2 regions of the Massilimicrobiota sp. SW1139 genome follow, and region 1 is predicted to be linked to the other one. Evidence: a T-box and tRNA genes for the amino acid it is inferred to sense, from the RefSeq annotation. Region 1 holds a T-box; the other holds one or more tRNA genes.

Evidence for each region. The T-box of region 1 lies ahead of trpS (tryptophan--tRNA ligase). A T-box ahead of a tRNA ligase gene usually reads a tRNA of that ligase, here a tRNA-Trp.
Region 2: it has a tRNA-Trp gene. The T-box ahead of trpS (tryptophan--tRNA ligase) is inferred to sense a tRNA for this amino acid. The anticodon was not compared.

The regions. Positions count from the first base shown of each region.
Region 1 is NZ_SJOR01000002.1:85,957-90,398, reverse strand. It holds gene E0K96_RS01770 (AfsR/SARP family transcriptional regulator) at 1-642, shown strand, start outside; gene E0K96_RS01765 (hypothetical protein) at 795-1,352, shown strand; gene trpS (tryptophan--tRNA ligase) at 1,392-2,381, opposite strand; T-box leader at 2,418-2,617, opposite strand; gene spx (transcriptional regulator Spx) at 2,721-3,176, shown strand; gene E0K96_RS01750 (bifunctional diguanylate cyclase/phosphodiesterase) at 3,327-4,442, shown strand, end outside.
Region 2 is NZ_SJOR01000016.1:14,492-18,933, reverse strand. It holds gene E0K96_RS08970 (pyridoxamine 5'-phosphate oxidase family protein) at 1-50, opposite strand, end outside; gene E0K96_RS08965 (MurR/RpiR family transcriptional regulator) at 420-1,265, opposite strand; tRNA gene E0K96_RS08960 (tRNA-Trp) at 1,635-1,708, opposite strand; tRNA gene E0K96_RS08955 (tRNA-Glu) at 1,712-1,787, opposite strand; gene E0K96_RS08950 (hypothetical protein) at 1,887-2,252, shown strand; gene E0K96_RS08945 (GNAT family N-acetyltransferase) at 2,255-2,779, shown strand; gene rpmF (50S ribosomal protein L32) at 2,866-3,033, opposite strand; gene E0K96_RS08935 (YceD family protein) at 3,046-3,567, opposite strand; gene E0K96_RS08930 (nucleotidyltransferase) at 3,714-4,442, shown strand, end outside.

The sequences.
Region 1 (4,442 bases):
ATGGAAACAATAGCTAAATGTGCTATTGAGATTGATAATTTAGAAGAGTCTATTTATGAAATCTGGATTCGTTCTTTATATTTTCAACAGCAGTATAAAAAAGCAAAAGAGATATATAAAGCAACAACTGATTTATTGTATCAGACTTTGGGTGTTAAGCCATCTGAATCAATGCTGAAATTATATGAGATGATTAAAAAAGAAAGTCATGATGAAGATTTAGATATTATGGAAATTCAACAGGAACTTTCACGTGATGAAGCTTATGGTGCTTTTCTTTGTGAATATGGAACATTTAGAGAAATATATACTATGCAATCAAGAATGATGGGAAGATTGGGAATTTGTTCTCAGTTATGTTTAATCACAATTCTTGATCATTCACAGATTGAGGATCAACATTCCCAAAAAGCCATTGAAAGAATGATGACGAAAGTACAGGATGCTTTACTCAGTGGACTTCGTATTGGTGATGTTGTATCCAGGTTAAATGTGAATCAGTTTGTTGTTCTTTTGCCTGCATGTCATAATGACGATGCCAAAAGTGTTATGAATAGAGTTTTACGTAAAATAAAATATTCATTGAATCATACAACATTAACGATTGATTTCATGGTTGGAGAAATCATGCCAAAGCAATAAAGCGTGACAAATAAATGAAACAACATATATTGACATACCCATTTTAGACTTACTGCAACAGTGAGTCTTTTTCTTTTTATGATGATTATAGAATGGTCTTTTTAGGTATAATAAACATATGATACATTACAGGGGGGTTGAATATTTTGTTAGTGAATTTTGTTTATGATGATGAAGAATTATTAGAACCATATGAGTGGCAGGATGATGATTCTTATGAAGAAATAGAAAATGCGCCTCTTTATCATGTTTCAACAAAACAGTTACATGATTTTTTATATGCGAAATTTTATCAATTCAGTGGAACAGATGGTATTTTTATTGTTGGTGATGGTCATTATTGCTTTGTTGTGGATATTAAAAATCATACAATTGTACGTAGAGGAACTTTTTCATGGCAACAAAGACAACAGATTAATGACATATTAAAACAAGAACCGATAACTTTTTTTCAATATCAGATCAAAGATGAAGCTTATGATAAAGAATTTGGTTTGACAAGAAATGAGCGTTTAAAGAAAATGTGTCTAGAAGAAGTTATTGATGAGATTTTTGTGGTCCGTTATGATGTCTTTTTAGAAATATGCCAACAATTTCATATTGAGGGAGAAAATCCCAGTGAAAAATATTTGGCTTTAAAACATAAGATTGAAAAAGGATATACATCCTTGCATGAATTATTGTATAAAGAATTGGTTCAAAAAGGTTAAAAAGCAAACTTCATATCCATAAGAAGTTTGCTTTCTGTTTTATTTCTTTTTAATTGTAATTCCAATTTTTCTTTCCACTTTGGCTAGTTTTTTTCTTGCAATGATGCGTGCTTTCTTGGCACCTTCTTCTAAAATATCATCTAAATAAGAACCACTCATAATTTCATGATAACGATTTTGTATCTTCTCAAGTTCTTCTCCTAAAACTTCAGCTAAATCATTTTTAAATTCTCCATATCCTTTACCATCATATTGTTTTTCAAGATCTTCAATAGGACGATTTGCTAATATTGAATAAATTTCCAATAAGTTAGAAATACCTGGTTTATTTTCAGGATCATAATGAATATGACCATCGCTATCTGTCACGGCAGATTTGATTTTCTTTTTAGAAATATTGATATCGTCTAAGATATAAATGGTTCCTTTTCCTAGTTCATCAGATTTGGACATCTTCTTTGTAGGATTTTGTAAATCCATTATACGTCCACCTACTTTAGTCACTAATGGTTCTGGAATTTTGAAAGTTTCGCTATAACGTGAATTAAATCTTTCAGCAATATCACGACATAATTCTACGTGTTGTTTCTGATCTTCACCAACCGGTACAAAATCAGGATCATACATTAAAATATCAGCATTCATTAATGAAGGATAATTAAATATACCAGCACCAATGACTTCATTTTTGGCTTTCTTATCTTTGTATTGTGTCATACGTGAAAGTTCTCCCATAGACACCATACATCCTAAATACCAACCAAGTTGAGCATGTTCTAAAACATCTGACTGTAAAAATAAAGTCACTTTTTCAGGATCTAATCCAGCAGCAATATACAATGCAATTAAATCTTTTGTGTTTTTACGTAAATCAGCAGGCTTTTGATAAATAGTCATAGAATGAAGATTAGCAATAAAAATAAACATTTCATATTCATCCTGATAAGAAACAAAAGGTTTGATAGCTCCAATATAATTACCTAAAGTCACACGACCAGTTGGTTTGATTCCACTTAACATTCTTTTCATCATAACGACCTCCTTTAAAATAAAAAAACGTCCTTAAAAAAGGACGTATAAATACGCGGTACCACCTTTATTCATATCATTGATATGCACTCTTGTCTTAACGCGACTCACGAAAAATGACTCATGCCATTTTTAGCTCCAGAATCCCAATTCATTATCGTTCATGGCTTGTTTGCATCACCCACAAGCTTTCTTAACATGAATAGATAACTACTCCATTCTTTCATTGCTGTAAAGTCATTATAGAACGACAAAGATGTAAAATCAATAGAATCATAAAAAATAATTTCATAATTGTTGAAAATGATGTATAATGAGTAAACAAGAGGAGATGATGTAATGATTAGAATTTATACAGCACCAAGTTGTGCTTCATGTAGAAAAGTCAAAGCATGGCTGAAAGAACATCAGATTCCTTATGTTGAAAAAAATATTTTTTCTACATTATTACGTGAAACTGAGTTAAAAGAACTTTTAGAAAGAAGTGAAAATGGAACAGATGATATTATTTCTAAAAGGTCAAAGATTATTAAAGAAAATAAAATAGATTTAGATGATATGTCTATTAATGAATTAATTCATTTTATTCAGGAAAATCCATCTATTTTAAAAAGACCTATTATTATTGATGAAAGACGTTTTCAGGTCGGTTATAATGCTGAAGAAATTCGTGCTTTTATTCCTCGTGAATTGCGTCGTTTACAAGAATGTAATAATAGTGATTTCTGTCCACAATTTACTGATATTAAGGAACAATATTATCAGGATCACAAATGTGATGATGGTTGTGAATAAAAGATAATGAGTCGTTTCTATACTGAGATAGAGGCGATTTTTATTTTGTGAGAGAATGTTTTATAGTTGTGAAGAAAGTGATATAATATCATAGAGAAATGAGAAACAATGGAGGAAAAAATGATGATAAAAGGGGAACTTGAGAAAAAAATGAAAAAGATGATCATAATTTCTTCTGTTATTGTAGTGCTGCTTTTGACTATGAGTATTTTTTTGCGTATTTATTTAAATCATATTGTCAGAAATAATATGATTGACCAGGTTGATAATACTGTTGATAAATACATTCATATAATACAAAAACAAATAGATAATGATTTTCAATTTTTAGATTCTTTTGCTAGTGTTTTACAGATGGAAAATATAACAAACAATCAAGAATTTCCACAGGTTTTAGAAGAAACTAATGAACAAAATGATTTTATAACGATGATGTATTTTGATTTGGATGAAAGGGGAGTTGTTGCCAATTTAAATCAAGAGGTATTGGTCAATAAGCCTTTGACAGATTTTCAAGAAGAAATTCAAAGTGTTGTTTATGATACTTTGGCTAATCAACGTACTGTATCTGATATTTTTCAAAGTCAATTAACTCATGAAATGATTTATGCTTATGGAATCCCAGTTTATCAAAACAAACAGATTGTGGGAGCTTTAATCGCCACACAAACAGTAGAATTGCTGATGGATGCTGGGCAAGGAAGTGGTATTTTAGGTGGAGATACGTATGCTTATCTTGTTGATGAATCTGGTCAAGTTTTAGTCAACTCTCAATATGATATTTTTCATCAGACTTCAATATTTCAACAACCTTTTTTGCAAAAACAAGATTATCAGCAAATGAAAGAACATTTAAAAGATCATCAAGATATAACATTTTCATTTGAATATGAAAATGCACAATATCATGCTCTATTAAAACCCATTGGATTAAAAGATTGGAACCTTTTATGTGTTAATATGTTGGAAGATTCTCACTTGTTTGCTGATAGGAATATGAGAATGGTAGGTTTGATATTTTTAAGTATCATATTGTTAGTTATAGGATTATTGATTTATGGATATCATATTATTTTAAAAAACAATCGTGAGTTACAGAAAGTTGCTTATTTTGATCATTTAACAGGAACGTATAATTTTTCTTATTTTATGACTTTGGGTGAACGATACTTTATAGATAATAAATGTTGTAGTGTGGCTGTTTTAAATATTCATCAATTTAAGTTTTTTAATGAAATTTTTGGTCATGATTTGGGAGATCAGTTG
Region 2 (4,442 bases), on a different contig from region 1:
ATATTCATGATTTCATTAAAATCTGTTATTTCTCTATCTTTTCTTCTCATAATACTTCTCCATTTGACTTAATAACTTCTTTACAGCGATAATAAAACTCAATTCCTACATAATCTAAATAATAGTTTCTCAGGATACACTCTATGCTTTAACCATCATTACATCAGCAATACTTAACCCTTTTGACGTTTCCACAATAACATATTTAAACTGCTATGCATCTAAGGTCCCACCCCATAAAAATTCTTTCTTAAAACCATGTATAATCTCTCCTTTTCATAAAACTGTTGACATATTTATCATACATTGTTTTTATAATTATACAATACACAGAAATGATTATGGAATGTTACTACAAAATTTATCCTAAAAACAGTTATAAGGTGTTACATTGTAACAAAAAGTAGCTAATGATCCCTTCATTTATTGTATGACATTTTCTTATCAAATAGCGACCCATAAAGCTGATCCACTTCTTTAGCCTGTTGTAAATTGTCTGAAATGATAATACTGTATATCAGATCAAAAATATACTTTAAAGAAATATAAAAGACCATATCCTTTAAGCTTTCAAATTCATCATGAACCATACCATGTAACAAAATAGCTTGCTTTTTTGAAAGAGGATTTTCTTTATGACTTGTAATGATAATAAAAGGAATTTTTCTTTTGATCAAAATATCAGCAATATTTAAAAGATGTTCATTTTTGCCATTTTTACTTATCATAATGACTGTATGATGAGAATCCACATTCAAACTCAGCCATAACTGTTTATCCCTGTTTTGGTAAACCGTTGTTATTTTTCCTGTACTCAACAATAAATGACTAGCATATTCACCAATGCAGGCATTTGTGTCATTAGCAATAATATCAATATATTGATTCTGCGAAATATGGAACATGACTTCTTTTAAAGTATCTATTGAAAGCATATGCTTTGTCTGATTCATAATACCTACTTCAATTTCAGACAACTTCTCCTTAATTGAAAATAAGCTTTCATGAGATAAAATTTCCATATCTTTCAAATAATATTGATTTAAAAAAGAATGAATATGAATTTTAAAATCATTATAACTTACAAAACCAAGTTTTTTTACGAATCTTACAACAGCTGTTGCACTGGTGTATGTATTTTTAGCAAGTTGATGCGTAGACAGATGAATCACTTCATCACTATGATCAATAATATATTGAGCTAAATATAAATCATTATCATTCAATTTATAATCTTGTGCTATTTTTTCTAAAATCAGACTCATAAAGCATCACTTTCCTCTTCTATTTTCAATTTATTGTTTATAAAACTCATGTTTATGATACATTGATTATTTCATGAAAATAACTATTTCTATATTCTATAAAAATATTATACCATACTTTTTAATTTCTCGTTTATTTCCTGTTAAAGTAAATACTTCTATTTGAGAAATGATATTACAAGCCATCTAAAAAACATGAAATCTCTATAAATAATAACAAAATTATCAAATATTTTTTTACATTAATCATATATAGATTTCATTGAACAAAAAGCCACCCAATTACTATTTATCTCAATGAGATGACTTTTGTTGTAAATAATATATTTGGATAAGAAAAAAGAGCGATCAATCGCTCTAACTTACTGATGGCAGGGGCGGCAGGAATCGAACCCGCGTCCACGGTTTTGGAGACCGATGCTCTACCATTGAACCACGCCCCTATATGGTGACCTGTACGGGATTCGAACCCGTGAATGCATGCGTGAAAGGCATGTGAGTTAACCGTTTCTCCAACAGGCCAATTGATTTTGCTTTGTAATAATAACATATAAAATATAGAAAAGCAATAGAAAAAATAAAGAAATAGTGATATTATAGATAAGTATTGGAGGAAATAAAATGTTTGGTTTTGGAAAAAAAGTAGAAATTAAGAAAATAGATATTAATGAAGGATTTCGTCAATATGAAAAAAATCCTGATAAAATCACAATTATATGTTTAGATGAATTAAAAGACTATGATGAATTACATATTGCTGATGCAGAATGTTTTCCTTTTCGTTTATTAGATAGATTTGAAGAATCATATCCTAATAAAAACATGAAATATTATTTATATGCCATTAACAAGGCACTCAGTGAAAAAGCCTGTAAAAAACTATTAAAGAAAGATTATGTTGTTTATGATCTAGGAAGTTTTTTAAATTATAGAGAAAGAGAAGAAGGATTTCAAGCGACAAGAAAAAATCGTAGAAGAAAAAGATAATAATGAAAATTCTTTATAAAAATATACTCATTCGTGATGCAAAAGAAAATGATGCAACCATTCTTACAAAATGGTGGAATGACAGAAAAATAATGGCTCATGCTGGATTTCCAAAAGGTATCAATACAACCGTACAAAAAGTTAAGCATCAGCTCCAAGAAGAAATCAAAAATCATAAGCATCGTCTTATTATCGAATATAAAGATTGCCACATTGGGGAGATGTGCTTTTTTCCTTGTCATGACGCAGTTGAAATTGGCATTAAAATATGTGAAATAAATATGCAAAATCAAGGTTTAGGTCATACCATACTCACATTATTCATTCATGAACTCTTTCAAAAAGGTGTACCCAAAATAGTTTTAAGTACAGATTTGAATAATCTTCGTGCGCAACATGTTTATGAAAAAATAGGTTTTCAAAAATATGATATCCAATATAATTATTGGAAAGATCCTCAAGGAGAAATGCATTCAGCTATTTTTTATGAACTGTTACCTCAAAATTTTATTCATCAACGAAAATAATTTTCAAAAAATAAGAGAACAGCTAAATCGCTATTCTCTTATTTTCATTTATTCATAAAAAAAGCCCTTGAAATAAGGGGCAGTTTTTATAACACTTTTTGTCCGTTGTAAGTTCCGCAATGTTTGCATACTCTATGAGATAATTTATATTCTCCACATTCTGGGCAAACAACGACACTTGGTACTGTTAACTTGTCATGTGTTCTTCTTTTGTTTCTTCTTGTTTTTGAAACTCTTCTTTGTGGTACTGCCATAGGTACACCTCCTTATTCCTTATCCTTAAAATAATCTTTAAGCTTCGCTAAACGAGGATCAATATAATCCTCATCATGTTTTTCATCCTCTTCACTTAATACTTTCCAGCCATGACCTTGAGTCTTTAAAGAAGCACCTTCCTTAACAACTCTCATTGGAACTTCCAGCATAATCTCCTGGAAAATGACAGGTGTTAAATCAACAATGTTTTTCTTAACTTCTATAACCTCTTCATCATCTTGTGGTTTATAAAAAGCAAAAATAACATTTGATTCAATATGGAAAGGATAATCCACATCTTCCAATGATATGGCACATGGTAAAATCAATTCTCCATCTATTTGGAAATCAACGTATAATTGATGATTTTTTGTGTCTAAACGTCCCTGTCCTTGAACATGAACATCCTTTAAACCATTAATTTGGGATAAATTATGGAACATTTCTGATGGAAAACTTAATTTTTCATCAAAATGAAAACAACCATCTTTTTGTTTAATAATCCATTGTAAATTCCATTTCAAAAAAATCACCCTTTACATCGCATAGCCCATTATATATAAAAGTAAGAAATATGTCAATCTAAATTTAAATATTTCATTGAATATTTCCACTCTTTTCAAGTAAAACTATGTTTATTTCCTAAACTATGTTAAACTATCCCTTGGAGGTGAAAGCCATGAGAATATTAGGATTAATTGTTGAATATAATCCTTTTCATAATGGACACATTTATCATATCCAAAAAGCAAAGTCTCTGGCACAATTTGATTATACAATTGCGATTATGTCATCATCATTTGTACAAAGAGGTGAACCAGCTATTATTGATAAATGGAAACGCAGTCAGTTAGCAATCGAATTTGGTGTAGATTTAGTGATTGAATTACCTTTTGTTTATACTTGCCAGAGTGCAGACTATTTCGCAAAAGGAGCTATAGATTTATTAGCAACTATAGGAGTCACTGATATATGTTTTGGTAGTGAAGATGGCCGTATTTCAACTTTTGTTGATATTGCTCAAGCCATTTTTCAGCATCAAGATATCTATAATGAATATGTTCAAAAAGCTATGAAAAAAGGATTACGCTATGCTGATGCCTGCAATCAGGCACTTCAATACATTATGAATAAAGAAATTAAAACACCCAATGATTTATTAGGACTCAGTTATGTCAAAGAAATTATTTTCCATCAATATCCTATAACTCCTCATTGTTTTCCAAGAACAAATGCTTATCATGGATTAAATCTTCAAACCATTGCCAGTGCATCAGCTATCAGAAATGCTATAAGAAATAAGCAAGATTTTTCTCATTCCCTACCTCATGCCAATCTTTATCATCATTGTGATCTTTTTCAACTTGAAGATTTTTTTCCATATTTACAATATCAAATTTGTACATCC